Regions from separate parts of the Paeniglutamicibacter sp. GQ140 genome, predicted to be linked through region 3. Evidence: riboswitches for the same ligand, from Rfam matches in the RefSeq annotation. Region 3 holds a riboswitch; each other region holds the start of a gene.
The links. Region 3 has a riboswitch for S-adenosylmethionine ahead of AC6CHY_RS10215 (O-acetylhomoserine aminocarboxypropyltransferase/cysteine synthase family protein). Riboswitches for the same ligand answer to the same signal wherever they lie in the genome.

Region 1: it holds a riboswitch for S-adenosylmethionine, as region 3 does, so the genes downstream of both, AC6CHY_RS09355 (hypothetical protein) here and AC6CHY_RS10215 (O-acetylhomoserine aminocarboxypropyltransferase/cysteine synthase family protein) in region 3, are expected to answer to the same signal.
Region 2: it holds a riboswitch for S-adenosylmethionine, as region 3 does, so the genes downstream of both, AC6CHY_RS08635 (methylenetetrahydrofolate reductase) here and AC6CHY_RS10215 (O-acetylhomoserine aminocarboxypropyltransferase/cysteine synthase family protein) in region 3, are expected to answer to the same signal.

What each region holds. Positions count from the first base shown of each region.
Region 1 is NZ_JCAXDW010000005.1:196,158-205,771, reverse strand. Features, by position in the region: gene xdhB (xanthine dehydrogenase molybdopterin binding subunit) at 1-1,847, shown strand, start outside; gene xdhC (xanthine dehydrogenase accessory protein XdhC) at 1,844-2,650, shown strand; gene AC6CHY_RS09370 (pyridoxamine 5'-phosphate oxidase family protein) at 2,702-3,133, opposite strand; gene AC6CHY_RS09365 (App1 family protein phosphatidate phosphatase) at 3,259-4,338, shown strand; gene AC6CHY_RS09360 (acyl-CoA thioesterase) at 4,339-4,803, shown strand; gene AC6CHY_RS09355 (hypothetical protein) at 4,800-5,234, opposite strand; SAM riboswitch class IV at 5,249-5,373, opposite strand; gene AC6CHY_RS09350 (histidine phosphatase family protein) at 5,420-6,025, shown strand; gene AC6CHY_RS09345 (APC family permease) at 6,101-7,471, opposite strand; gene AC6CHY_RS09340 (amidohydrolase) at 7,468-9,102, opposite strand; gene AC6CHY_RS09335 (TetR/AcrR family transcriptional regulator C-terminal domain-containing protein) at 9,190-9,614, shown strand, end outside.
Region 2 is NZ_JCAXDW010000005.1:34,255-43,868, reverse strand. Features, by position in the region: gene AC6CHY_RS08640 (deoxyguanosinetriphosphate triphosphohydrolase family protein) at 1-1,393, opposite strand, end outside; SAM riboswitch class I at 1,670-1,787, shown strand; gene AC6CHY_RS08635 (methylenetetrahydrofolate reductase) at 1,891-2,817, shown strand; gene metE (5-methyltetrahydropteroyltriglutamate--homocysteine S-methyltransferase) at 2,872-5,229, shown strand; gene AC6CHY_RS08625 (O-acetylhomoserine aminocarboxypropyltransferase/cysteine synthase family protein) at 5,326-6,657, shown strand; gene AC6CHY_RS08620 (cystathionine gamma-synthase) at 6,675-7,880, shown strand; gene AC6CHY_RS08615 (bile acid:sodium symporter family protein) at 8,214-9,221, shown strand; gene AC6CHY_RS08610 (hypothetical protein) at 9,346-9,614, opposite strand, start outside.
Region 3 is NZ_JCAXDW010000006.1:27,539-37,152, reverse strand. Features, by position in the region: gene AC6CHY_RS10225 (ferredoxin reductase) at 1-335, shown strand, start outside; gene AC6CHY_RS10220 (histidine phosphatase family protein) at 354-917, opposite strand; SAM riboswitch class I at 1,028-1,122, shown strand; gene AC6CHY_RS10215 (O-acetylhomoserine aminocarboxypropyltransferase/cysteine synthase family protein) at 1,237-2,610, shown strand; gene AC6CHY_RS10210 (CoA-binding protein) at 2,610-3,110, shown strand; gene AC6CHY_RS10205 (hypothetical protein) at 3,256-3,618, opposite strand; gene AC6CHY_RS10200 (carbon-nitrogen hydrolase family protein) at 3,843-4,622, opposite strand; gene AC6CHY_RS10195 (adenylosuccinate synthase) at 4,859-6,148, opposite strand; gene AC6CHY_RS10190 (hypothetical protein) at 6,317-6,646, opposite strand; gene AC6CHY_RS10185 (TetR family transcriptional regulator) at 6,829-7,398, shown strand; gene AC6CHY_RS10180 (thymidine kinase) at 7,395-8,021, opposite strand; gene AC6CHY_RS10175 (amino acid permease) at 8,192-9,532, opposite strand.

The sequences.
Region 1 (9,614 bases), on a different contig from region 3:
TTGAGGGGGAGTTCGAGTTCGCCGGGCAGGAACACTTCTACCTGGAGACCCAGAACTCGCTGGCCATGATGGATGAAATCGGCCAGGTGATGATCCATTCATCCACCCAACACCCCACCGAAGCCCAGGACATCGTCTCCCACATACTGGGAATCCCCGCGCACCGGGTCACCGTCCAGGTGCTGCGCATGGGCGGCGCCTTCGGCGGCAAGGAAATGCAGTCGCATGGGTTTGCCGCGGTGGCGGCCCTCGGGGCCATGCTCACCGGGCGGCCGGTGCGGGTGCGGCTGGACCGGACGGTGGATATCACCATGACCGGCAAACGCCACGGTTTTCATGCCAGCTGGAAAGCCGGTTTTGACGAGGAAGGCAGGATCCTGGGCCTGGATGCGACGCTGACCGCTGACGGCGGGTGGAGCCTGGATTTGTCCGAGCCGGTGCTGACCCGGGCGCTGTGCCACATTGACAATGCCTACTGGATACCGAACATCCGGGTTCACGGCCGGGTCGCCAAATGCCACAAGACCTCGCAAACGGCGTTCCGCGGCTTCGGGGGACCACAGGGCATGCTGGTCATGGAGGACATCCTGGGACGGGTGGCCCCGCAACTCGGGATAAGCGCCAGGGAACTGCGGCGCCGGAATTTCTACGTCCAGGGGCAGGACACCCCGTACTACCAGCCGGTGCGCCATCCCGAACGGATGGAGGCCGCCTGGCAGCAGCTGCTGGAGGGTGCGCAGATCGAACGTCGCGAAGCAGAGATTGGCCACTTCAACGAGAGCCATGAGCATGCAAAGCGGGCCTTGGCCCTGACCCCGGTGAAATTCGGGATCTCCTTCAACCTCACCGCCTTCAACCAGGCCGGCGCCCTGGTGCTGGTCTACAAGGACGGTTCGGTGCTGGTGAACCACGGTGGCACCGAAATGGGGCAGGGGCTGCACACCAAGATACTGCAGGTGGCAGCCACCACCCTCGGAGTCACCCTCGATACCGTGCGGATCGCACCGACTCGTACCGACAAGGTTCCGAACACCTCGGCCACGGCGGCCAGCTCGGGCAGCGACCTGAACGGCGGGGCAGTAAAGGATGCGTGCGAGCAGATCCGTGAACGACTCGCCCAGGTGGCGGCCGTCAAGCTGGGTGTTCCAGCGCACGAGATCCGGTTCAGTCGCGGTACCGTCTCCAGCCTCGGCGGACGTGAATCCATCACGTGGCAGGAACTGGTAAACACCGCGTACTTCCAGCGGGTCCAGCTGTCCGCCGCGGGCTTTTACCGGACCGAGGGACTGCACTGGGACCTGGACATCATGAAGGGGGAACCGTTCAAGTACTTCGCCTATGGGGCGGCGGCCAGTGAAGTGGAGATCAGCCGTTTCGACGGTTCATACACCCTGCGCCGGGTGGACGTGGTGCATGACGTGGGGGATTCGCTCTCCCCGCTGATCGACCTGGGACAGATCGAAGGCGGATTCGTGCAGGGGGCGGGGTGGTTGACCCTGGAGGACCTGCGCTGGGACACCAGCGACCGGCCCGCCAGGGGGCGGCTGGCGACCCAGAGCGCCAGCACCTACAAGATCCCGAGCCTGTCGGAAATGCCCGAAGTCTTCAACGTCTCGCTACTGGACAAGGCCCATGAAGAGGGCGCGGTCTACGGTTCCAAGGCGGTAGGCGAGCCCCCACTGATGTTGTCCCTTTCTGTGCGCGAGGCATTGCGCCAAGCCATCGCGGAATTTGCCCCGTCCGGAACCAGTGTGGAGCTGGCTTCGCCTGCCACGCCCGAAGCGGTGTTCTGGGCGGTCCAGGCGGCCCGCGAGCACAGCGAAATGATCAGCGGACGATCCTCATGACCTGGATTGATGCGGTGACGCGGCTTCGGGCACGTCGCGCCCCGGCGGTGTTGATCACCGTGGTCCAAGTACGCGGGCATGCACCGCGTGAAGCCGGAACCAAGATGGTTGCCACCAGTGACGAGCTTTTTGAAACCATCGGTGGCGGCAACCTGGAGATGATCGCGGTGACACGGGCACGGCAAATGCTCACCGAGTCGCTGCACGTGCCCGAAACCATGACCTTGCGGCTGAATGACAAGGCTCCTGCGACCTACGGTCGACAATGCTGTGGAGGAGAAGTGACGATCTTGCTTGAACCACTGGCCGTGCCCCCGGCGGTGGCGGTCTTTGGCGTTGGCCATGTGGGTCTTGAACTCGCCCGCATCCTTTCGCGGCAGGACATTGAACTGTATTTGAGCGATTCCCGCGAGGAAAACCTGCGGGGCCTGCAAGCTCTTGAACCGGCGGTGGCGCGCATTCATCCGAAACTGGCCGTCATTGGTGAAGAAGTGCTCAGTCGGTTGCCCAGTGGAACCCATGTGCTGATCATGACCCATGACCACGCGGAGGATTTCCACCTCTGTGATGCTGCGTTGCGGCATCCGAGTCTTGGCTCGATCGGCCTGATCGGGTCCAACGCCAAATGGCAGCGATTCCGCAAGAATCTTGCGGAAAGCGGACATGAGGCAGCCGTGATTGGAAGGATAGACTGCCCCATCGGAGACCCGGAGGTGGTGGGCAAGGACCCTGCCACGATTGCGGTCAGCGTAGCAGCCGTCCTTCTCAAACGCATGAACAAGGTCAGCGCCGTCAAGGTCTGATCACCAGCCGTTCGGCCCAGTGGATGTGGGGGCCGTATGCGGCAATGTCCCCTAATCCGCCTCGGGTTGTTCCCCGAGGAGGAAATGGCGCCCGGAGATGCTGGTGGCCTCGATCTTGACCCAGGCATGCTTCTGCGTGGGGGTCCAGGGGGAGACGCCTGAACTGCGCGCTTCCTCGATCTCTGCGCTGGTCTGCAACTGGTGCGCGTTTCCGTGCACCACTACCGACCAGGCCTCGTCGGAGAGGATGCCGTCGGCCTCGAACGCAACCGCATCGTGCACCGTCAGAGCGGCGAGCTTTTCGCCCGGTGCCGTGCGCAGATAGATGGTCCGATCCAGCAAGCCGAAGTTCAGCGGGAATATGTCGACGGTGCTGCCCACTGCCGTGGCCAGGCGGCCGTGGCCGGTGCGCTCGAGGAGGCTCCAGGCCTGATCCTCGGTGAGCACCAGCACTGGTTGATCTGTCTCGTGGTCAAACATCATGGGCTCATTCTTCTACGGAACGTAGAATAATGCCAGTGTTATCGGGCCTGGTCTTTTTCACGCAGTGGCGGCGAGTCATCCTTTCGATCCACCGCATGCCCCCGGCTCATGAAAGACTGGACATCATGGTCAAGGAAACAGGATCCGAACGTGCCCGGCATATTGCAGCACGCTTCGAGGATCGCCTTTACGAGCTTCGCGCGGAGCGCGCCCGCGAACGTGGCATGGTTCCCACGGTCCTGCCCTACACCGGCTACGGCTTGTCGGATCCGGAGAACGGCTGGGTGCGCATCTTCGCCCGCGTGGTGTTGGCAAAGCCCGGTGCCTTCGATGCCGGGCGCCACCTGGCGAAGGTCATCGCCGACGGGGTGCGCGGCTGGCGCAACTTCATGGCCCCGATCGTGCCGCACGGCGAGGTCGAGGTGCACATCAACGGCGAGCGCTTCGCGGTCCAGGCCGACCGCGGGGGAGTGCTCGATGTCCGGGTGGCCGCCTCGCTGGAACCGGGGTGGAACGAGATCAGCCTGCATACCGAGGGCGGGGCCGCCGTCACCGCGCCGATCATGGTCGTTGACGGGGCGCAGGAATTCGGGGTGCTCTCGGATGTGGACGACACGGTCGTGGTCACCGCGCTGCCGCGCCCGCTGCTGGCGGCCTGGAACTCCTTCGTGCTCTCCGAGCACGCCCGCCTGGCCACCCCGGGGATGCCGGTGATGATGGAGCGGCTGATGCGCGACAAGCCCGGCGCCCCCACCTTCTACCTCTCCACCGGGGCCTGGAACGTGGCCCAGACCCTCACCCGCTTCCTCTCGCGCAACCTCTACCCGCAGGGCCCCCTGCTGCTCACCGACTGGGGCGCGACCGAGCGCAGCTGGTTCCGCTCGGGCATGCAGCACAAGGCCGACCAGTTGCGGCGCCTCGCCGCCGAGTTCCCGAACATGAAGTGGCTGCTGATCGGCGACGACGGACAGCACGATCCGTACCTCTACGCCGAATTCGCCAGGCGCTACCCGCACCATGTCGAAGCCATCGTCATCCGCCAGCTGACGCCCTCCGAGGCGGTGCTGGCCGGCGGGCGCAGCCAGGGGATCCTGAACTCCACACCCGGGGTGCCATGGGTCTACGAGCCGGACGGGGCGCGCATTGCCCAGAAGCTGGAGGCGCTGGGCATCATCTGCCCCGATGACCAGGCAAGGATCGACTGAATGCCCGAACAGAAGATCCGCGTCGAGGTCCCCATGCGCTGGGGGGACATGGACGCGTACGGCCACATCAACAACGTGAACCTGGTTCGCATGATGGAAGAGGCACGCATTGCCGGGTTCGGGGTGCCCGGCGGCACCGGAAAGCCCGGCATCATGCCCCAGGTCGACCTGTTCTCGACGGTCCCGGAGAACACGCAGATCCTGGTCGTCGAGCACCGGGTCCGCTACCTCAAGCCGCTGGACTACCGCAACGTCCCGGCCCACGTGGATTTGTGGATCAGCACCATCAAGGGCGCGAGCTTCGACATCAGCTACGAGTTCCACGATCCCGTGGACGGCGGGGTGTGCGTGCGCGCCGCCACGACCCTGGCATTCTTTTCCGTCGACGAACAGCGCCTGTTGCGCCTGAGCCCGGGCAACAAGGAAGCGCTGGCGCGCTACGCCGCCGATCCGATCTTTCGCTAGGACAGCTGCAGGTCGGCCGTGAGGGACTCGAAGTCCCGGGCCAGTGCCTCGTCGCGCTCGAAGTTGCAGGCCGACAGCGGTTCGGTGCTGAACGAGAAGTAGCGCAACCCGGCGCTGTGCCGCGGGTCCGCGGGAAGCGCGATCGCGCTGTTGTGGAAATTGACCCGCCCCAGCGACAGACCGGGGGCCGGCTGCGGCGCAACGCGCAGCAGGTGGGAAATCTCCGGCAGGTCGTGGGCGAACACCTGGTGGTGCGTCCCGCCGGCAAAGACGTGCAGCGTCAGTCCGTGGGCCATCGACATCGCGACCTCGACGTCCGCGGGGGCCCACAGCGTGGGGCGGGACATGAGGCTCCTGATGGCGCGGGGGTTGGTGCGGTGCCCGGAGTGGAACGAGGTACAGGTGTCGGTGGAACGTGACTGATTGCGCAAGGGGCGGCGCCTTTCGTGTGCTCTTGTCCCCAGGGCAGCGGCTGCTGCCAGGACCGCTTCGTCATCCGAACCACCCGTGAAGCATGGGGTTGGTGCGCGCGCCGGGTCGGAGCCCAAGTCTGGCGTGCATCTCGTGAAGCTGGATTCATCGTACCAAATCACCGGCGACGATTTAGAGTGAATGAATGAGACTCATCTTGATCCGCCACGGGCAGACCGCCTCGAACGTGGCACAGGCCCTGGACACCGCGGCCCCCGGCGCCCCGCTGGATGAGACGGGCCTGGCCCAGGTTCGGGAACTCGTGAAGCGGCTCGGTGCTGAGGATGTCGACGCGGTTTTCTCCTCGCCGTTGCTGCGCGCCAAGATGACTGCCACGCCCCTGGCCGAGTCGCGCGGCCTGATCATGGCCGAGCATGCGGGATTGAGCGAGATCTCCGCCGGGGAACTGGAAATGCGCAACGACCCCGAGGCCCAGCTGGCCTACCGCGACGTTTTTTTCCGCTGGCTCTCCGGCGACCTGGCAGCCAAGGTTGCAGGCGGCGAAGATGCACACACCGCGCTGGAGCGCTTCAACGTGGTCATCGAGCAGGCCCGCGCCGCGGGGACCGGGAAGCTCGTGGTGGTCAGCCACGCAGCCATGCTGGTGACCTGGCTTGCGTCCAGGAGCACCAACTTCGACCCCGGCTTGCTGCGTCCGACGCCCCTGGCCAACACCGGCGTGGTGACGCTGGATGCGGCAGCCAAATCCCGCTGGACCATGCGCAGTTGGCAGGACCGGCACCTGGACTAGAAGGTCCCGCCCCGCAAACGGCGGTGCCGCCCGCACGATGCCGGAACTTCGTGGGGCGGCATTTCCGGGTCGGCGTCAGTCCTCGAAGGAAAGCTTCGGCGGGGTGGTGCGGAAGCCCTTGGTGCGGATGGCCAAAAAGCCTATTCCTGCCGCGAACCACATCAGTCCCACCACGAGGCTGACGCCGGAAAGCGAGGTCCACAACCAAATGGTCAGCGCGAATCCCACCAGGGGCATGAGCAGGTAGAGCAACACCGAGCGGGCACCGCGCGACTTCGCATCCATGAAGAAGGTCTTGATGACCGAAAGGTTCACCATGGAGAACGCAACCAGGGCCCCGAAGCTGACCACCGAGGCCGCAGTCTCCAAGCTGACGAAGAGGTAGGTCAGCGACACCGCGGAGACTACGAGGGTGGCATAGACGGGGGTGGAAAAACGGCGGTTGAGCATGCCCATGCGGCGCGGCAGCAATCCGTCGCGGCCCATGGAGTACAGGATTCGGGTCACGCTGGCCTGCGAGGCCATGGCCGAACCAAATGACCCCACCACGTAGACCGCCACGAAAATCGCGGTGAGCACCGAACCGCCGACCCCTGCCATGAGCTCGACGCCCGCGGCATCCGGGTCGGCGAAGGTGGTGTGGTCCGGGTGGATCAATGCCCCGGCCCAGCCAACGACGATGAAGATCAGACCGCCGGCCAAGGTGGTGAGCACGATCGCGGCGGGAATCGTCTTGCCGGGATTCCTCGCATCCTCCGACAAGGTCGAAATAGCATCGAATCCCAGGAACGAGAGCGAGAGGATGGCAGCGCCGGAGAAGATTGGGCCCAGGCCGTCGGCGCCAAAGGAGAACGGTGCCAACAGGCTTGGGGCATCGGCGTTGAGGACCTGGTTGAGCACCAGGGCCACGAAGACGCCGATCATGAGCACCGAGGAGGCGACCACCGTGGCGCTGAGCCGGCCGATGAACTTGATGCCGATGATGTTCAGGCCCAGCACCAGCACGAGGGACACCAGCGAGAACGCCCAGGCGGGAACCGCGGGGAATTGCGTGTTGAGGTAGATCCCGATGAGCAGGAAATTGATCATCGGGATGAACAAGTAGTCGAGCATCAGGGTCCAGCCGGTGGCAAAGCCGACAGTTCCGCCGAAGGCCTGCTGGGTGTAGGCGTAGGCGGATCCGGCTTGGGGCACGGCCCGGGACATCTGGGCATAACTGAAGGCGGTGAAAAGCATGGTCACCAGCCCCACGATGTAGGCGGCCGGCAGATGTCCGTTGGTCACCCCGGTCACCACGCCGTAGGTGGTGAACACCGTCACGGGTGCCATGTAGGTCAGTCCGAAGAGCACCAGGAAGGGAATGCCCAGGACCCGCTTGAGCTCGGTGGGACGGGAGCCGTGGATGCTGCCGACTGCAGGGACGTGGGCCGAGACCTTGGTGTTCATCGTGTTCCTTCCAATATTCGATCGGGTGCTGCCAAATAGGTGGGGTTGCCTGCGAGCCAGGTGCCAAGGACCTTCACGCCGGCCACGTCGTGTTCCGCGCTGGAGCGCGGATCGCTCTCCAGCCAGACCAGGTCCGCGATCTGCCCCGCTGCCAGGGTTCCGCGTTCGTGGTCGGCAAAGGCCTGGTAGGCCACCTGGGTGCTGTAGGAGTCCAGGGCATCGACAACGCAGTAGGGGGCCCCGGCCAGCGGAGGAACGTCGGGGTCGGCCAGCCCTGTGCGGGTCACTGCCGTGCCGATGCCCAGCATCGGGTGGTGGTGTGTGACGGGCCAGTCGCTGCCAAAGGACACCTTGACGCCCGAGGCGGCGACCTCGCCGATCTGGAACTGCCGTGACGCGCGTTCGGCTCCAAGCCGCGGGAAGGTCAGTTCGGTCATGACGGTGTCCCGCTGGGCCCACAGCGGCTCGAAGTTCGCGATGACGCCCAGTTCCCTGAACCGTGGCAGGTCGGTGGGGGAGATGGACTGCAGGTGGGCCATGACCGGTCGGCGGTCGCGTGGGCCGTTGGCGGCAACGACCGCCGCAATGGTGTCCAGTCCCTGACGCACGGCGGCGTCTCCGATGGCGTGCAGGTGCAACTGGAAACCCATGGCATCCACGGCGATCGCCGCATCAATGAGTGAGTGGTCTTCCCAATTGGGCAGGCCGCGGCTGCCGGGGCAGTCCGCATAGGCATCGATCATGTGGGCCGTGTGCGATTCAACGATCCCGTCCAGGAAGAACTTGATGGTGTTTGCGCTGAGCAGTTCCCCACCGGCGGCGACCACGCGGTCCCTGGCTGCGGCAAATTCGGGCAGTTGCCGTGCCCAGCGCAACGGGTCCGCGCGGAAGGCAAGGTTCACCCGGGTGTGCAACGCCCCCTGTCGTGCGGCGGCGAGGTAGGCGTCGAGGGATTCCGTTTCCACCCATGCGTCTTGCACCCAGCTGACACCGGCCCGGGCAAATGCCGAGGTGGCCCTGGTGAGGGCCGAGACCAAGGTGTCCTGGCCGTGTGCGGGAACATGGGCGGCAACCAGGTCGATGGCGCCGGGTTCGCACAGCGTCCCCAGGGGGGACCCGTCCGGGCGACGGATGATACGGCCGAGCTCGGGCTCTGGCGTCTCCGAGGTGACCCCGGAAATTTCCAGTGCCCGGGAATTGACCCATACCGTGTGGTAGTCCCAGGCGCGCAAGAGTACGGGGCGGTCGGAAACGACGCTGTCGAGCCATCGGGCATCGAAGCATCCGTCTTCGGACAATGTTGCGTCGTAGCTGGCACCGACGATCCATTCGTCCCCGGGGTGCTCGTCCGCCCAGCGTGCGACCGCGGCCAGGATTTCGTCGAGGTCCGTGCAGTGGCGGATCTGGGGACCGACGTCCTCGAGCCCGGCAAAGAGGGGGTGGGCGTGGCCGTCGCCGAAGGCGGGCCCCAGGTAGCCGCCGCGCAGGTCATGGAGGACATCGGCGATCGATGCCAGGTCCCCGGCGGCCGGTCCGATGGCGGTGATGATTCCGTCGGTGACCGCCACGGCGGTCGTTTGCCCCGCAGGGGCACCGGCAACCGAGCCCGAATGAAAGACTGTCAAGGTCAAGGGGTACAGCTCCCAACTAAATTTAATAAGATTAAATAAACTGTCGCCTACCTTATCTGTGGGCGGAGTCACACGCAAGGGGTTTTGGTGGATTCGTCAGAAGTTCGTCGCGCCGGTCGGCCGCGCACCTCGGTGCTCGACCGCGAAAGGATCCTCGTCGCGGCCCTTAGGCTGCTCAATTCAGTGGGGCCGGAGAAGTTCTCCATGGCAGCGCTCGCCGGCGAGCTTGGGGTCAAGCCGCCCGCGCTCTACCACCACGTCAAGAACAAGCAGGCGCTGTTGGTGGGGATGCGCGAGGTGGTCAATGAGAGCATTGATGTCAGTGGTTTCGGAAACTTGTCCTGGCGCGAAGCCGTGGAGCGCTGGGCCCGGTCCTACCGGGCCGCGTTCTCCGCACACCCAAATGCCATTGCCCTGTTGGCCACCGAGCCCATCACAGGGGCGACTCGAACCTTGGCCATGTATGAATGCGTAGTGCAGGGATTCCTTGCCGCCGGCTGGGAGGCGTCCGC
Region 2 (9,614 bases), on a different contig from region 3:
CGGTCGCCGCCTCGACCGAGTCAAGCAGCCGGCGCGGTGCGCGGGCCGCATCCTGCGGGTCATCGAGCCAGGCGGCCAGCCCCTCGGCCAACGACCTGATGATGCGGGTCTGCCCGCGCTGGTAGAGGGCCAGGTCGGAGCGTTCAAGCACAAAGCGCTCGTGCACGAACTTGAGCACCACCACGTCGTGCCAGGCCTCGTCGGCCAGGCGCACGTGGCCGCTGCGCACCCCGGGGTCCCTTTCCACCGCGATGGAGGCCTGCAACCTGTCGATCCAGCGGCGGGTGAAGCCGGTGACGGCGCGGTCCGCATCGAGCCCGCCGTCGTAGGGCAGGGAAAGCAGCCCCTCGACCAGGTCGTGGCCCACGCGCAACACCGAGGCCCGGAAGGCGTCGGCGTTCGCGATCCACGGGTCCTTGGCTGCCACCCGGCGCCAGGTGCGCTCCAGCCCGTGGCCGGGCAGCCGCGGGTCCAGCTCGCGCATATCCAGGCGGGCCAGGTCCGGCCCCGATTCGAGCCAGTGCCGCAGCTCGGTGGACACCAGCGAATACTGCAGCACCCCGGCGCGGTAGAAGTCGTCCAGGTCGTGCACCGCGTATGCAATGTCGTCGGCGATGTCCATGACCGAGCATTCCAGGGTCTGCTGGTGTTCGGCGATCTGCGGGAAAACCGAAAGCACGTCACGCATCTCGGCCTCCTCGATGTCGTAGGCCGAGTATTTCAGGGCGGCGTTTCCGCCGCCGAGGCCCACGCCGCGCGGCAGGAGTGCCGGGGACCGGGCCGGCAGGGAACGCCATTCGTTGCGGGTCCAGGGGTACTTGAGCACCGCCGCCCGCACCGCCCGGGTCAGGTTCATCCCGCGCGGGCTCGCGTCGCAGCTGTCCAGCGCGGTGAGGATGCGGAAGGACTGGGCGTTGCCCTCGAACCCGTCGGGCAGGCGCAGGATCTGCCGGGCGGCCCGGTCCAGTTCCTGTTCGCCCAGGTGCCCGAAGGGCGGGTGGCCCAGGTCGTGTGCGGCCGCGGCGGCCTGCACCACCACGGGATCGCAGCCGCCAAGCTCGGCCACGAGTGAGCGCGTCGGCTCGTCGGCGTTGCGCAACCCGATGGCAATCGAGCGGGCCACGGCCGAGACCTTGAGCGAGTGGGTGAGCCGGTTGTGCACCACGGTGCCCGCGCCGGCCTGCGGAATCACCTGGGTGACCGCCGAGAGCCGGGAGAAATAGGGGGAGAAGCGGATGCGTTCGATGTCGACGCGGAATTCGTCTTCGCCGGGCCGCGAGTCCTCGCGGATCGGCCGCTCGCGGCCGCCGGTCTGGTGGGTGGTGTTCCTGTAGTCCATGGTGCGCACCAGCTTAGTGCGCACCCGGTGCGGGCGCCCCGCGACCCACGGCATCTTCGGAGGATGGCGCGGATCATCTGGATCGGCGCCGAACCCCCGGAGCCGGTATCCGTCGACACAAAGGCGTCACAGAAACCGGGACGAGTCACACGCTGGAACCACATCCCCGTGAATACGGGTGTTCCGCGGGTTCCGGGTCCGTAACAATGTGACCGTCGCTCCGCCCGGAAATGACGCCGCATGGACACATGAAGTGTTTTTGCCCTTCGTGACGGCTGCATCGGCGAGCGCCTTGCGCACCTTGTCGACGCTGTTCCAAGATGAATGCATCAACCATCAAGAGCGGCTGAGAGATCTGGCTCGTTGACGCCGCAGCAACCATCGTCCGATGGATTCCCCTCGCGGGGACTCCGCTCGGCGAGGGTGCTAAGGCCAGAAGCGATGGAGCCGCTTCAGCGTTCACTCATCATCGCCGCAGGAAATCCGTGACGGATCCCTGGGGCTTTGGTGGCGATCCCTGATGCCTCCCTCGAATCGACGAGGAGACACGCATGAGCATTGAAACGACAGCCGCACCGCCGTCCCTGTCCTACGAGCTGTACCCGCCGGTGAACCGCGACGCCACCGAGGGGATCTTCAACAGCATCGCGGCCCTGGAGGCGACGGATCCCGACTACGTGTCGGTGACCTACTCGGGGTCCCCGACAAGGAGGAACGCGTCGCTGGAACTGATCGAGCACCTCATCCAAAACACCCGGCTGCGCCCGCTGGCGCACCTGACCTGTGTGGGGGAGAGCCGCGAATCCCTGCAGAACCTGATCCGGCACTTCATCTCCCTCGGGGTCCGCGGGGTGCTGGCCCTCCGCGGGGACCTGCCGACGGACCCGGATGAGTGGCGCGGGGAGTTCCCCTTCGCCCGCTACCTGATCGAGTTGATCCGCGAGGTCGAGGCCGACCACTCGGCCGCCCTGGCCGGCGGGCGGCTGGGGGTGGGCGTTGCCGCCTACCCGATCCGGCACCCGGAGTCCCCGTCCTTCGAGCACGACGTCGAGGTGCTGCTGGCCAAGGAGCGCTCCGGCGCGAACTACGCGATCACGCAGGTCTACTTCCGGGCCGGCGAATACACCAACCTCGTGGAATCGGCCCGCCGCGCCGGGGTCACCATTCCGATCATCCCCGGGGTCATCCCGCTGAACTCGCTGCGGCGCCTGAACCGGCTGGCATCGATGACGGGCATTGCCCCGGACCCGATCCTGGCCCACGCCCTGGAGACGGCGGACTCGGATGGCGAGCGCCACCGCATCGGCGTGGACGCCGCCGTCACCCTGGCCAAGCGCGCCTTCGACGACGGGGCGCCGGGCGTGCACCTCTACACCTTCAACGACCACCGCGGCTCCCTCGATGTCATCGAGCGGCTCGAATTGCCGCGGACCCGTGCCAGGGCGTCCAACGCCTGGGCAACCCGCGCCGCCGTCTAGACCCACACACCTTCCCATTACTTTCCACCACGCCAGAACAACAGGAGAATCACCATGACCAAGGCAACCTTCCCGGCAGCATCCATCCTCGGCTATCCGCGCATCGGGCCCAACCGCGAGCTCAAGAAGGCCCTCGAGGCGCACTGGGCAGCACGCACCGACGAGGCCACGCTGCACGCCGCCGCCCGTGAACTGCAGAACGCCAACCTGGCAAGGCTCACCGGGCTGGGCCTTGCGGCCGACGACGCCTCGCTTCCCGGCGACTTCGCCTACTACGACCAGGTGCTCGACGCGACCGTCGCCCTCTCGGCGCTGCCCGCCCGCTTCGCCGACCTGGCCGACGCCAACGGCGCCATCGACACCGCCGCCTCCTTCGTGCTGGCCCGAGGCGACGAATCCCGCGCCCCGCTGGAAATGACCAAGTGGTTCGACACCAACTACCACTACCTGGTCCCGGAAATCGGCGAAGCCACCCCGGTCAAGGCCAACGCCGCCGCCCTGGTCGAGTCCTTCGCGGCACACGCCGCCCAGGGCAACACCATCCGCCCCACCCTCGTGGGCCCGATCAGCTACTTGCTGCTGGCCAAGCCCGAGGACGGCGCACCTGCCGGTTTCGACCCGCTCTCGCGCATCGACGAGGTCGTTGCCGCCTACGGCGAGATCCTTGCTGCACTTGCCGCCGCCGGCGCGCCCTGGGTGCAGCTCGACGAGCCGGCACTTGTCACCGACCGCGGCGCCGCCCTGGCCGTCCCCGGTGCGCTCGCCGAAACCGTCTACACGCAGCTGGCCGCCGCCACGGCGCGCCCGGCCCTGCTGGTGGGCCTGGGCTACGGCACCGCCGGGGATCCCGCCCGCCCGGGCGCCACCCAGGGCCTGCTGGCCCGCACCGGTGTCGAGGCGGTGCACGCCGACCTGGTCCGCGGCGCCGTGCCCACCGCCGAATTCCTCGGCGACCTTGCCGGTTCCACCCTTGTTGCGGGCATCGTTGACTCGCGCAACATCTGGCGCAACGACCTGGCCGCCTCGCTGGGCACGCTCGCCTCCCTGCGCACCGAGGTCGAAAAGGCCGGCGGCACCCTGGCCGTGGGAACCGCCACCTCGCTGCAGCACGTCCCGCACGACGTCGCCCAGGAGGCGAACCTGCCGCCCCACCTGCCCGAATGGCTGGCCTTCGCCAACCAGAAGGTCGCCGAGGTGCTGACCCTGGCCAAGGGCCTGGCCGAGGGCGAATCCGCCATCGCCGCCGAGCTCTCCGCCGCCGAATCGGCACGTGCCCACCGCGCCGGATTCGCCGGGACCACCGTTGCCGCGGTGCGCGAGCGCCTGGACAACCTGACCACCGCCGACTTCTCCCGCTCGGATGCAGCAATCCGCAAGGCCGCCCAGGAGACCGCCCTGGCGCTGCCGCCGCTGCCGACCACCACCATCGGCTCCTTCCCGCAGACCACCCAGGTCCGCACCGCCCGCGCCGCGCACAAGGCCGGCACCCTGGACGACGCCGCGTACGAGGGCTTCCTCAAGGAGGAAATCCAGCGGGTGGTGGAACTGCAGGAACGCCTGGGACTCGACGTGCTGGTGCACGGCGAGGCCGAGCGCAACGACATGGTCCAGTACTTCGCCGAGAACTTCGACGGCTTCTCCGAAACCGAGAACGGCTGGGTGCAGTCCTACGGATCGCGCGCCACCCGCCCCTCGATCCTCTGGGGCGACGTCTCCCGCCCGGCGGCCTTCACCGTCCCGTGGATTTCCCACGCCGCCTCGCTGACCAACAAGCCGCTCAAGGGCATGCTCACCGGCCCGGTCACCATCCTGGCCTGGAGCTTCATCCGCGACGACCAGCCCCTGGCCACCTCCGCCAACCAGGTGGCCCTGGCGCTGCGCGACGAGATCGCGGACCTGCAGGCCGCGGGCATCGGCATCATCCAGGTCGACGAGCCGGCACTGCGCGAGCTGCTGCCGCTGCGCGCCAAGGACCAGGCCAAGTACCTGGGCTGGAGCGTTGACTCCTTCCGCCTGGCCACCTCGGGGGCCGCGGACGCCACGCAGATCCACACCCACCTGTGCTACTCGGAGTTCGGCGAGATCATCGAGGCCATCGACGCCCTGGACGCGGACGTGACCTCGATCGAGGCTGCCCGCTCCCGCATGGAGGTCACCGCGGACCTGACGGAATTCGGCTACAGCCGCGGCATCGGCCCGGGCGTGTACGACATCCACTCCCCGCGCGTGCCCTCCACCGCCGAGGTCGCCGAGCTCATCGACATCGCCCTGGCGTCCCTGGACCCGAAGTCGCTGTGGATCAACCCTGACTGCGGGCTGAAGACCCGCGGCTACGCGGAGACCGAGGCCTCGCTGGCCAACCTGGTGGAAGCGGCCGTCGCGGCCCGCGCCACCCTGGGCGCCTCCGTCTAGTCCCGCCGTGCGGGTGCGGCATCCACCTTGGGGGTGCCGCGCCCGCATCCCATCCCGACCACGCTTAGCCTCCCCTCCGGCCCGAAAGGCACGATCATGGCCCCCAGCACCTGGCGCAACGCCACCACCGAAATCCATTCCGGGTACGCCCCGGCGGCACCGCACCGCCCCATGACCGTGCCGATCTACAACTCGGCCGCCTACCAGTTCCCCGACTACGCCACCGCCGCGAAGCTCTTCGCGCTCAAGGCGCCGGGCTTCACCTATTCGCGCACCGGGAACCCGACCGTCGCGGTGCTGGAGGAACGCGCCGCGGCCCTCGAGGGCGGGATCGGCGCCATCGCCACCGCCACCGGGCAGGCGGCTGTCGCGATCTCGCTGCTCGCGCTGCTGCAGGGCCAGGGCCACCTGGTGGCCTCCAACAAGCTCTACGGCGGCACCGTGGACCTGCTCACCGACACCTTCGCCGACTTCGGCGTGAGCGTCACGTTCGTCGATCCCCAGGACCCGGCCAACTGGGCAGCGGCCATCACGGAGAAGACCCGCGGCTTCCTGCTCGAGTCGGTTTCCAACCCGCTGATCACCCTGGTGGACTTGCGCGCCATCGCCGAGGTGGCCCACGCCGCAGGCGTGCCGGTGGTCGTTGACAACACCCTGGCCACCCCGGCCGCCTACCGGCCCATCGACTTCGGCGCGGACATCGTGGTGCACTCGGCCACCAAGGCGCTGGCGGGACACGGATCGGTTCTTGGGGGACTGGTCATCGACGCCGGCACCTTCGATTTCTCCGACGCCGCCCGCTGGCCGCAGATCGCCGCGCCCAAGGCGCGGTACTACGGGGATTCGCTGCTGGAACGCTACGGGAACAAGGCCTACCTGATGCTGGTGCGCTCCAAGTTCCTGCACGACCTGGGCCCCAGCCTCGCCCCGGCATCGGCGGCGGCGATCCTCACCGGCATCGAGACGCTCTCGCTGCGCGCGGCCAAGGCCCAGGACAATGTGTTGGCGCTTGTCCGCGCGCTGGCGGCGCACCCCGCGGTGGCCCGGGTCCACCACCCCTCCGTGGCCACGCACCCGGATCATGCGCTGGCGGCACGGGACTACCCGCGGGGGACCGGCTGCGTGTTCTCCTTCGACCTCAAGGACCCGGACGCCGTGCCGGGGCTTGTCGACTCGCTGCAGCTCTTTGCCCTGGCCGCGAACATCGGGGACACCCGCTCCCTGGTGGTCCACCCCGCGGCGATGACCCATTGCCGGCTCGACGCGGAGAAGCTTGCCGCCGCGGGGATCGGCGCCGGCACGCTGCGCATCTCCGCCGGCCTCGAGGACGCCGCCGACCTGGTGGCAGACCTGCTCGCCGCGCTCGATGCGCCCGAAAGCCGCAAAAGCGCACCCCCGGCCGCGCACCGCGAAACCATCAACGCCTAGAGAAGGGACGAACCACCATGGGCACCACCACCAGCCACGGCTTTAACACCCAGGCCATCCACGCGGGCCAGGCTCCCGACCCGCTCACCGGCGCGGTCATCCCGCCGATCTACCAGACCAGCACGTTTGTCCAGGACGGGATCAACGTACTGCGTGCCGGGCACGAATACTCGCGCGGCTCCAACCCGACGCGCAACGGCTTCGAAACCCAGCTCACCGCCCTGGAGGCGGGACATGCGGGCTTCGCGTTCGCCTCCGGGATCGCCGCGGAAGACGCGCTGCTGCGCGCGGTGCTGGAACCCGGGGACCACATCGTGCTCGGGGCCGACGGCTACGGCGGCACCAACCGCCTGGTCAACCGCCTGCACGGCAAGTGGGGGATCACCAACACCCCGGTCGAGATCACCGACCTGGCGGCCGTCGCCGCGGCCGTGCAACCCGGGAAGACCGCGCTGCTCTGGGTGGAGACGCCGTCCAATCCGCTGCTGGGCATCGCGGACGTCGCGGGCTGGGCCGCGATCGCCCGCGCCGCCGGTGCACTGCTGGTCGTGGACAACACCTTCGCCACCCCGTTCCTGCAGCGCCCGCTCACCCTGGGCGCGGACGTGGTGGTGCACTCGACCACCAAGTACATCGGCGGTCACTCGGATGTGCTCGGTGGAGCGGTGATCGTCGCCGACCGCGTGTTCCGCGGCGAGGAGCTCGCCGCGGCAGTCGGCTTCCAGCAATTCGCCGGGGGCGCGGTGGCCGGTCCGCAGGACTGCTTCCTGGCCGCCCGCGGGCTGAAGACCCTGGGGTTGCGCATGGAGCGCCACTGTTCAAACGCCGCCGTCATTGCCGCATGGCTGCAGGGGCGCGGGGAAGTCGACACCGTGCTCTACCCGGGCCTTGACACACATCCCGGCCATGAACTGGCCAAGAGCCAGTCCAGCGGCTTTGGCGGGATCGTCTCGCTGCAATTTGCCGGCGGCGAGGCCGCCGCACGGGCCTTTGCCGAGTCGACCAAGCTTTTCGCGCTCTCGGTGTCCCTGGGCGGGGTCGAGTCGCTGGTTTGCTACTCCGCGGAAATGACCCACGCCTCGGTGATCGGCACCCCGCTGGCGGTGCCGCGGAACCTGGTGCGCCTTTCGGTGGGCATCGAGCAGGTCGAGGACCTCGTCGCGGACCTGGAGCTCGGGCTCGCCGCCGCCCGCAGCGCCTCGCTCCAGGGTGCCGCGGCCTGAGGCAATTGACTTGCGGTGGTCCTGCAGATGGTCTGAGGGGGCCGGGGAGGGCCGCCGCATTGCCCCGGCACGGTGTTTCGACATCGGCGCCGGGGCCGGAGACACGGCGGGTAATGGAGTCATCCAGGCCGTGTTGGACGGGTGGGAGCGGGCAGGTACCTGGCGGCCGGCCCGCTCCCGCACCGCGGGTATTCGCTCCATTGCGTTACCGACCCCGGTCACATGACGCCGGGATCTTGCGATGAGCGGTACATTTTCCGCGACCAGCGGTCCGACTTGGGCGAACTGGCAAATCGATTGGACATGTCTTGATCAATTTGTCACCATTTTTTCATGTCAACCGATCGAAACGTACAACCCAAGCCCGGACTGGATGCCGAGGAGCGCAGCGCGAAGGTCGCCGTGACACTCTTCCCGCTGCTGGTCCTGGCCGGCGGGGCCATTGCCCTGCTGACCCCCGAAACCTTCAGCGGATTTTCCAAGGCCATCAATCCCTTGCTCATGATCATCATGTTCGGCATGGGCCTGACGCTCACGCTGCCGGACTTTGCGCTCGTCGTGCGCAAGCCGCTGCCGGTGCTCCTGGGCGTCGTGGCGCAGTATGTGATCATGCCGCTGCTGGGCCTGGGCATTTCGATGCTGTTGCAGCTGCCTCCGGCGCTGGCCGCCGGCGTCATCCTGGTGGGCTGTGCGCCGGGCGGAACCGCCTCGAACGTGGTGACCTACCTGGCCAAGGGGGACGTCGCCCTCTCGGTGACGATGACCTCGATCTCCACCCTGCTGGCACCCATCTTCACCCCGCTGCTGACCCTGTGGCTGGCGGGCCAGTACCTGCCGGTGGATGCCGGGTCGATGGCCAAGTCGATCGTGCAGATCGTGCTTATCCCCGTCGTGCTCGGCCTGGTGCTGCGCGTGCTCCTGCCGCGCCTGGTCGCCAAGGTTCTGCCCGCCCTTCCCTGGGTCTCGGTCATCGCCATCACCGGGGTGGTGCTCATCGTGGTGGCGGGCAGCGCCGCCGCCATCTTCAGCGCGGGTCTGCTGATCCTGCTGGCCGTCATCCTGCACAACGCCGGTGGCGTTGCGCTGGGCTACGGAACCGCCAAGCTCTTCAAGCAGCCCATTGCCACCCGCCGCACCATGGCCATCGAGGTCGGCATGCAGAATTCCGGCCTGGCCTCGGGCCTGGCCAAGACCTACTTCACGCCCGAGGCGGCGCTGCCCGGCGCCGTGTTCTCGGTCTGGCACAATCTCTCCGGTGCGGTCATCGCAGCCTTCTGGCGCCGCAGCAGCGCAAAGAACGCCGAGCGCGAAGCCGCCGAAGCGGAGCTTGCGGTCAAGTAGGTGGCGGGTGATTCAAATTTCCGAAGGTTCCAGGGCCGCGCCGCAAGGCAGACGACCAGGGAACCTTCGGCAGTTTGATGGCCCTATTCGATCCTTGGCCTAGCCTGGCCTCGAAGGATTTGGCCTAGTCGATGCCCGTGTCCAGAACCGTGGGCTTCACCGGATTGCCTTTGTCGTGGCGTGAGCGGGCGCGTCCATAGGAGCTGCGTGAATTCTGTTTCCACCACCACCAGTCGGCGTTTGCGGCGATCCTGCGCAGGCGGCGTTCACTGAGCGGAGTAAACCCCCTGACGACCAGCTCTCGGTGGATCTCCTCTGCGGCGCCATAGGCCATGTTTTTCCACTGTTTGCGGATACGCACACTGTGGCGGTGCTCTTTGCACCACTCGCTAA
Region 3 (9,614 bases):
CCGAGGCAGAGCCCGAGGAAACAGCGGACCCCTCCGCCCCCGACGCCTCTTCGTTCGACACCGTCGGCACCGGAAGCCTCACCCTGTCCTTTGTTCGCACGGGCATCAATGTCCTGATCAATCCCGAGGAAAAGATCCTCGGCGCGGCCAAACGGGCGGGTGTCAGGATCGGCGCGAACTGCCAGGAAGGCATGTGCGGCTCCTGCAAGATCGTCAAGCTCTCCGGGGACGTCGAGATGAACCACCAGGGCGGGATCCGGGCACGGGAAATCGAGGCCGGAAAGTTCCTGCCGTGCTGCTCGACCGCGCGGACGGACCTGGTGATCGACGCCTAGCCGGGGGGCCGGGCAGGCTCAGCGCGCGATCGCCGGCGCCAGTTCCCGCACGAGTTCCGCCAGCCGCGTCGGATCGATGTGGACCACTTCCCCGTTTTCCACCTTGGTGCCCAACGGTTCGCCGGGGAGCGCGTCGCGCACGATCCGCATCGTGGCGCCGTGGCTGACAACCAGGATGCGGCGCCCGGGATTCGCCTCGAGAAGCCGCTGCAGGGCCGGCACCGCACGGTGCAGCACGTCCTGCCTGTCCTCGGTCCGCTCCGCCAGCAGCCTGGCCTCCGCGTCGGGAATCTCGGCCATGATCCGGCCCTCGAGCGGGCCAAAGCCGCGCTCGATCACCTCGGGCACCGGGTCGCCGGTTTCGGCCTGAAGCTCCTCGGCGATCAACTGCGCGGTCCGGGCGGCACGGGAAAGCGGCGAGCCGAGCACCAGGTCCCAGCCCTGGCCCCGAAGTTTCCGTCCAACCCCGCGCGCCTGTTCGCGGCCCGTCCCGTTGAGTTCGATGTCGGTGCGCCCCTGCAGGCGCCCGGCGAGGTTCCAGTCGGTTTGCCCGTGTCGTACCAGTGCCAGCGCGGTGTCCATGGCTCGAGCATAGGCGCTGCGCGGCGGCGGCCGGGAATCGCGCGGGCTGTGCCTCGCGCAACGTAAGGACTCAAACTTGGGTCACAATCGGACATATTGAGAGACTGTTACAACCATCCCGAGCGGCCGAGAGATCTGGTTTGATGACGCCGCAGCAACCTGCCACAGCCGGTGGTTACGGTGCTACCGCCAGAAACGATGGAGCTGCTTTCCGCCCGAACCCGGACGGGTAAGCGACATTGATCCCGGGATTCCTGCCGCGATGGCCCCACGCATGCGCGGGGCCGAAGAACCAGTCGACAAGGAGTCGCAAGCCACCATGGCCGAACACCAATTTGGATTCCGCACGCGTGCGCTGCACGCCGGCGGCACCCCCGACGCCGAGCACGGCTCGCGCGCCGTTCCGATCTACCAGACCACCTCGTTTGTCTTCAAAGATTCCGACGACGCAGCCAACCTCTTTGCGCTGCAGAAGTACGGCAACATCTACTCGCGCATCGGCAACCCCACGGTGGCCGCATTCGAGGAGCGCATTGCGTCCCTCGAGGGCGGCATCGGCGCGGTGGCCACCGGCTCGGGCATGGCCGCCGAGTTCATCACCTTCGCCGCGCTGGCCGGGGCCGGGGACCACATCGTGGCCTCCTCCAAGCTCTACGGCGGCACCATCACGCAGCTGGACGTGACCCTGCGCCGCTTCGGGGTCTCGACGACATTCATCGACTCCACGGATCCGGCCGAGTTCGCCGCCGCCATCCAGGAGAACACCAAGGCCGTGTACACCGAGGTCGTGGCCAACCCCTCGGGCGACATCGCCGACCTCAAGGGCCTGGCCGAGGTCGCCCACGCCGCGGGCCTCCCGCTGGTGGTCGACTCGACGCTGACTCCCCCGTACCTCCTGCGCCCCATCGAACACGGCGCCGACATCGTGATCCACTCCGCCACCAAGTTCCTCGGCGGACACGGCACCACCCTGGGCGGGGTCGTCGTGGAGGCCGGCACGTTCAACTGGGGCAACGGCAAGTTCCCCGCGATGACCGAGCCGGTGGCCTCCTACGGCAACGTCTCCTGGTGGGACAACTTCGGCGAGTACGGCTTCCTGACCAAGCTGCGTTCCGAGCAGCTGCGCGACATCGGCCCGGCGCTCCCGGCCCAGTCGGCCTTCCAGCTGCTGCAGGGAGTCGAGACCCTGCCCCAGCGCATGGACTCGCACCTTTCCAATGCCAAGGCCGTGGCCGAATGGCTCGAGGCCGATGAGCGCATCAGCTACGTGAACTATGCCGGGCTGCCCTCGCACCCGCACCATGAGCGCGCCAAGGAGCTGCTGCCCCTGGGCGTCGGCTCGGTGTTCAGCTTTGGCGTCAAGGGCGGCCGCGCCGCCGGCACCGCCTTCATCGAGGCGCTGCAGCTGGCCAGCCACCTGGCCAACATCGGCGACGTGCGCACCCTGGTGCTGCACCCCGCTTCCACCACCCACCAGCAGCTCTCCGCCGAGCAGCTGGTTGCCGCCGGCGTGCCGGAGGACCTGATCCGCTTCTCGGTGGGCCTGGAGGACCTCGAGGACATCCTCTGGGACCTGGACCAGGCGCTGACCGCCTCGCAGCAGGTGGCAGATGCCCCCGCCGGGGAAAGCTACGACGGGGCGGCCTGCTCCATCGACGCCGCCCGCGCGGCCGCCGTGACGGGAGCCAAGTAATGAGCAACGCAGTCCAGATCCGCACCTGGGAAGGCCCGAACGCGGCCGAACGCCTCGAGATCCTGCGCAACACCAAGTCGATCGCGATCGTGGGCGCCTCCAACAAGCCCTCGCGCGCCAGCTACTTCGTGGCGACCTACCTGCTGTCCTCCTCCAAGTACAAGGTCTACTTCGTGAACCCGGTGCTCGATGAGATCCTGGGCCAGCCGGTCTACAAGTCGCTGGCGGACCTGCCGGAGACCCCGGACCTGGTGGAGGTCTTCCGCAAGCACGACGACCTGCCCGGTGTCCTGGACGAGTCGATCGCCGTCGGCGCCAAGACCCTGTGGCTGCAGCTGGGTTCCTGGCACGAGGAGGTCGCGGCCAAGGCCGAGGCCAACGGCCTGAACGTGGTGATGGACCGCTGCGTGAAGATCGAGCACGCCCGCTTCCACGGCGGGCTGCGCCTGGCCGGCTTCAACACCGGCGTCATTTCCTCCAAGCGCCAGCTGCTCGCCTAGCAGGACCGGCGGCGCAAGAACAAGGGTCCGTTCCCGAAACCAAGTGGTTTCGGGAACGGACCCTTCGTCGTCGGCGGGAACCCGCGGGATCTCCCGCCCGGTCTCCGGTGCCGGCCCGACGCTCAGCGGCGGGCCATGGCTGTCTTTACCACTCGGTGTCGTCGTCGTCGGCCTCGGAGATCCCAAGGTCCGGCTGCTGGTTCGAATCGAACTCGGCCCAGGCCTCGGCAAACCCGAGGATGTCCTCGAGCGCCTCCTCCTCGTCGTCGTCCAGCAACTCCAGGGCCTCGGGGGTGTCGAGGATGATTCCGATCGCCGAGGCAGGGTGTTCCTCGAAGTAGTCGATCGGCGAGTAGTCGGAGTTGAAGGTCATGTCCTTGCTCTGCCCATACAGTTCAATGAAGGCCCGCACCGCCTTCGGCACACGGGCCAGGTCCAGGCCGGACAATGAGTCGTTGTAGGCCTGCGCCGTTGCCTCGGCCCATTCCTCGATGATGGCTTCATTCATTTGTGTATCGGTATTGCCCACTGCCCTGTCCTGCCTAATTGGAGTTACATCGAGCACCAATAGTAGTGGGCGGAGCCCGAAGCGTACATGCCGGAAAATGTGAAATTCGTTGGTCTAATACAGGCGCCTCGCTTGCGCCGATCCGCCGGCCCCGGGGGAAGGCAAAAGGGAACCCGTGCGGGCACCTGGACGGCGGCGGCACGGGTTCCCCGGGCAGTGCCTTGTTACAGCCGGCGGTTGGCCAGCACGGGCAGGAACTCGCGCACCTCGTCGATGCGCCGGCGGGTGACGTCGGTCGTCACCAGGCCCTCGGCGTCGTCGCCCAGGTACTCGATGGGCACGCCCATGGGGTCCAGGATCGCTGAGTGCCCGATGGTGTGGCTCGAGCTGGTTCCGGCGGCCGCGACCCAGACCGTGTTCTCGATCGCGCGGGCTCGCAGCAGCGTTTCCCAGTGCTCGATCTTGTGCTCGCCCTTGAACCAGGCGGCGGCCACCAGCAACAGCTCGGCACCCTCGTTGACCAGCCTCCGGGCAATTTCCGGGAAGCGCAGGTCGTAGCAGGTGAACACCCCGACCTTCATGCCGGCGATCTCGAACACGGGGACCTCGGCGACGTCCCCGGCCTTGATCGACTTGGATTCCTGGTAGGAGAAGGCGTCGTAGAGGTGGATCTTGCGGTAGGTGCCCAGGATCTTCCCGTCGTCCCCCAGCACCGCCAGCGTGTTGTAGGGCCGTTCGTCGCCGCTCTGCTCATAGCCGCCGGCCACGATGGCAACCTTGTGCTCCGCTGCCATGAAGGAGAGCTGCTGGACGAACTTCGTCCAGTTCCCTTCGATGGCGGCGTTCAGCGGACCAGTCACCTGGGAAACGGCGAGCATGGCCTCTTCGGGAAACAGCACCAGGTCGGCGTCTTCGGCCTTCGCCTTGGCAACCAGTCGTTCCATGGTTTCCAAGTTGTCGGCGACCGACCCGGTGGGGGCAAATTGACCAACGCTGACCTTCATGGCGATTCCCTTCGTCGCGGAGTGCTTTCACCCAGCCTAGCGACAATCACCCATCCGGTGGATCGGCTGCACCTATTTTGGCCCCGGCCCGAACAATGTGACGGGAAGGCACACGCAAGGGAGGCTGCGCGTCCTTCCGCCGCGGGTACGGCAGGATGCCGGGGATACGGCGAGGGCGCGGCACCGGCCGGTTCAAATGAACCCGGCCCGCACCGCGCCCTCGCGCGTGCCCGGACTTAGTCGTTGATCAAGTCGTGGCGGACGATCGTCTGCTCGCGGTCCGGTCCCACGCCGATGGCGGAGAAGCGGGTGCCGCTCATGGCCTCAAGCGCCAACACGTAGTCGCGGGCGTTCTTCGGCAGGTCATCGAGCGTGCGGGCTCCGGTGATGTCCTCAGTCCAGCCCTCGAAATACTCGAAGATCGGCTTGGCGTGGTGGAAATCGGTCTGCGTCATCGGCATTTCGTCGTGGCGCACCCCGTCCACGTCGTAGGCCACGCACACCGGGATCTTCTCGATGTTCGTCAGCACGTCGAGCTTGGTGACGAAGTAGTCGGTGAAGCCGTTCACGCGCGAGGCGTGGCGGGCCAGGACCGCGTCGTACCAGCCGCAGCGACGCGGGCGGCCGGTGTTCACGCCGAACTCGCCGCCGGTCTTCTGCAGGTATTCACCCATCTCATCGAACAGTTCGGTGGGGAACGGACCTGCGCCCACGCGGGTGGTGTAGGCCTTGATGATGCCGATCGAGCGGCTGATGCGGGTCGGGCCAATGCCCGAGCCGACCGACGCACCGCCGGCGGTCGGGTTAGAGGACGTCACGAACGGGTAGGTGCCGTGGTCCACGTCCAGGAACGTGGCCTGGCCGCCCTCCATGAGCACGACCTTCCCGGCGTCCAGCGCGTTGTTCAGCTCGAGGGTCGCATCGATCACCAGCGGACGCAGGCGCTCGGCGTAGGAGAGGAAATACTCGACGATTTCCTCGATCTCGACGCTGCGGCGGTTGTAGACCTTGACCAGCAGCTCGTTCTTCTGGCGCAGGGCGCCCTCGACCTTTTGGCGCAGGATGGATTCGTCGAAGACGTCCTGCACGCGAATGCCCAGGCGACCGATCTTGTCCATGTAGGCAGGGCCAATGCCGCGCCCGGTGGTGCCGATGGCACGCTTGCCCAGGAAGCGTTCGGTGACCTTGTCCATGGTCTGGTGGTACGGGGCCACCAGGTGCGCGTTGGCCGACACGCGCAGTTTGGAGGTGTCGGCACCTCGTGCCTGCAGGCCCTCGATTTCTTCGAAGAGCGCCTCGAGGTTGACCACGCAGCCGTTGCCGATGATCGGGATGGCATTTGGCGAAAGAATGCCGGCGGGAAGGAGCTTGAGCTCATACTTTTCACCGCCAACGACGACTGTATGACCTGCGTTGTTGCCGCCGTTTGGCTTTACAACGTAGTCAACCTGGCCACCCAATAGGTCAGTGGCCTTGCCTTTGCCTTCGTCGCCCCACTGGGCGCCGACGATCACGATTGCTGGCATGGGATCCTCCCCCTTGCTCGATTCAGCGCGGCCGGCAAAAATGCCGGGTCCCGGCGGTGCCGGGCGCAGAAATGCCCCTCGCTCTTCGAATGGCCCAAGCAGGATCAGGAAGAACAGTAAGGGGCTCTTACGTCACGAGTTTACCCGATGCAGCATCAATGGGTTGATTTATGCTTCCCGCGGCTGGTCTTCTGCGTCGATCGCGGCCGACAAGGCGGCCCGGGCCAGCGTTTCCCAATGCTCGATAGAGCTTTCCGGAACCGACACCCAATCGCGGAAGGGCCGCCCCTGGCCCGAGGGGTCGAAAAGTTTGGCCCCGGGATGCTTCAGGGCCTCGAGCATGACCTCGCTCTCGCGGCCCACCTTGAATGCCATGGTGTCCTCGAGCAGGCAGGCGATGGCCTTGGCCTCGTACTTCAAGGCATCCTTGCCAAACATCTTTCCGGCAGCAACTCCCTCGCCAAGCAGGGCACGGGTGAGCCGCTGAAACTCTTTCATGGCCTCGGGTGTAGGAAATTGCATACTCATGTCCCCATCAAACCCCGCCACTGCCCCTTGCGTCGAGTGATCGGCGAAAAGACTTTTCGCGGGAACCTGTCGCAGCATCCGGCGCAGAATTGATGACGCGGAGTATTTGCGCATATTCATACTTGCGAGAAGCGCCGCCTAGACTGGGATCCATGGCCCTGACGCGTGAACAACTCATTGATGCCGCCGTGGGCGTGCTCTCGGAGTTTGGCCTGGCCGACCTCTCCATGCGCCGCCTGGCCCGGGAACTCGACGTGCAGGTCGGGGCGTTGTACTGGCACGTGAAGTCCAAGCAGGAACTCCTCGTGGATGTTGCCGCCCGGCTCCTCGACGCCGTGCCCCGGCCCGATTCCCCCACCCCGGCGTTGGCGCCCATGGCCATTGCCGCGCTGCTGCGCCAGCTGCGCACCGCCTTGATCGCGGTTCCGGACTCGGCCGAGGTCATGCAGCTCGCCCAGTCCATGCGCCCAGAGTCCCTGGACCCGCTGGGCTGGCTTTTGGAATTCCTGCGGATCGCGGGCGTCCCCGAGAGCGACGCGGCCTATGCCCGGCACGTTCTGGTCAACCACCTGCTCGGGTCGATCGGCGCCCATCAGGAGGCGCAGGCACTGGCCGCCGGCGCCGAACCCACCGAGGCGTCAACGGCCTGGGGTGACGAGGCCTTCGACTACGGCGTGCGGGTGATCCTGCAAGGGATGGCCCTGGAGCACAGTAGCGCCTAGTTGCCCAGGCGACCGTTGGAGGCGTCCAGATAGCAGGCGCCACAGAGGGATTCGTACCAGACCTCGTCACCGTCGATGGCCACCTGGTCTCCGTCGAAGATGATCTCGTTTCCGATGCGACGGGTGTTGAACACCGCTTTCTTGCCGCAGCGGCAAATCGTCTTGAGTTCCTCAAGGCTGTGCGCGATCTCCAGCAGGCGCCGCGACCCGGGAAAAGCATGGGTGCGGAAGTCAGAGCGGATCCCGTAGGCCAGCACGGGGACGTTGTCCAGGATGGCGATGCGGAACAGGTCATCGACCTGTTCCGGCGTCAGGAACTGGGCCTCGTCGACCAGCAGGCACGCCACCGGCGGCGCATCCACGTGCTGCAACAGGGCATCCGGGTCGTCCCCGGCGACTTTAGTGGCAAAAAGCTCCCGGGCATTCGCTGACGGCGGGATGAGGAAATCCACGTCGCGGCTCATTCCCAGCCGGGAAACTATTGCCGCGTCGCCCTTGGTGTCGATCCCCGGCTTCGCCAAAAGGACCCGCTGCCCGCGCTCTTCATAGTTGAATGCGGTCTGGAGAAGACCCGTGGACTTGCCGGAATTCATTGCCCCATAACGGAAGTACAGCTTCGCCACATCGTTCCTTTCGAGTTGGACGCCGTGGACGATTCTATGCGCAACCGAACCCCTGCCCCTTCCGGCGCCTGCCCTTTCGACGAAGGCGCCCGGCCTCGCCGAACGGTCCTTTGGACGAACCGTCCGGCGCTGCCGGGCATTTTCAACGTGCACGCAAATCTACTTGTGAGTTATGCCAAGTCCTCCACGAGAGCCATGTCCTGACGCTCCTCCCCGACAGGGACCATGCGTTTGCGCAGCAGAAAATAGAGCGCCCCGACGACAAGGGCGAAAGGGACGCCAAAAACAAGCGTCATCGTAAATTCGTCGGTAAACAGCGTGGTGACCAGCAGGGCCGCCATGAGCAACGCCCCCAATAGCGAGCCCAGGGGATAGAAGGGAAGCCTGTAGGCAAGCTTTTGGCCGCTGCGCTTATGGTGGCGACGGAAATACAGATGGGTGACAAAGATCAGCATCCAGGTGGCCATGGCGCCAAACATTGACAAGGCCATCATCACGGTGAATCCGGTTTCCGGATTGGCCGCATAGATCAACGTCGCCACGGCGATGCCTCCTGCCGAAAGCAGAAGTGCGTTCACCGGGGCGCCGTTCTTGCGCACCTTTCCAAAAACCCGCGGGGCTTGGCCACCGCGCGAGAGCGAAAACATCATGCGCGTGGAAATGTAGAGCTGCGAATTCATGGCCGACAACGCCGCAACAATAACCACGAAATTCAGGATGGAATCGGCATATGGGATGCCGATGACCTGCATGACAGTGACAAAGGGGCTCCCGCCCTCCAATATCTTGCTTACCGGCGCGATGGCGAGAATCAGAGACAGGGTCAGGATGTAAAAAAGGAAGAGGCGCAGCAAGGTGACCTTGAAGGCCTTCTTGACCGCCGTTTCCGGTTCCTTGGCTTCACCGGCCGCGATGGCAATCATTTCGATGCTCAGGTACGAGAAGATCGCGACAATCACGGCGAACCACACTCCCTTGAAACCGCCAAGGAAGAAGCCGCCGTCGGCGTGGTAGTTTTGCATCCCGAAGTCCGGATTTGTGCCGCCGAACACCAGTGCGGCGGCAACAACGATGAACCCGACAATGGCGAAGACCTTGGTTGCGGAGAACCAGTATTCGAGGGTGCCGAATGCCTTGACGTTGAACATGTTGACAGCGATGAGCAACGTAGAGAATCCGAGGACCCAAACGATCGGCGGGACGGCCGGGAACCACATCTGCATGTAATCCCCCACCGCGGTGACTTCCGTTCCCACCGCCAGCACGATGCACGACCAATACAGGTATTTGATCATGAACCCCGCCAGGGGGCTGATGTAGTGCTCTGCAAAAGCACCAAAGGATCCGGTGGTTGCGTGTGCAACCGTCATCTCCGACAGTGCGCCCATCAAAAGCAGGGCGATAAGGCCCCCGATGACGTAGCTGATGATGACGCTTGGGCCGGCAAAGGAGATGGCAAATTTGCTGCCCAGAAAGAGGCCTGTCCCGATGGCCCCGCCCAAGGCAATCATGCCCAGTTGGCGGGAGGTCAGCTGCCGGGACAGCCCGGCTTCCCGTTTCTTGATGCTATCCAACGACGAACTCATGAATTAC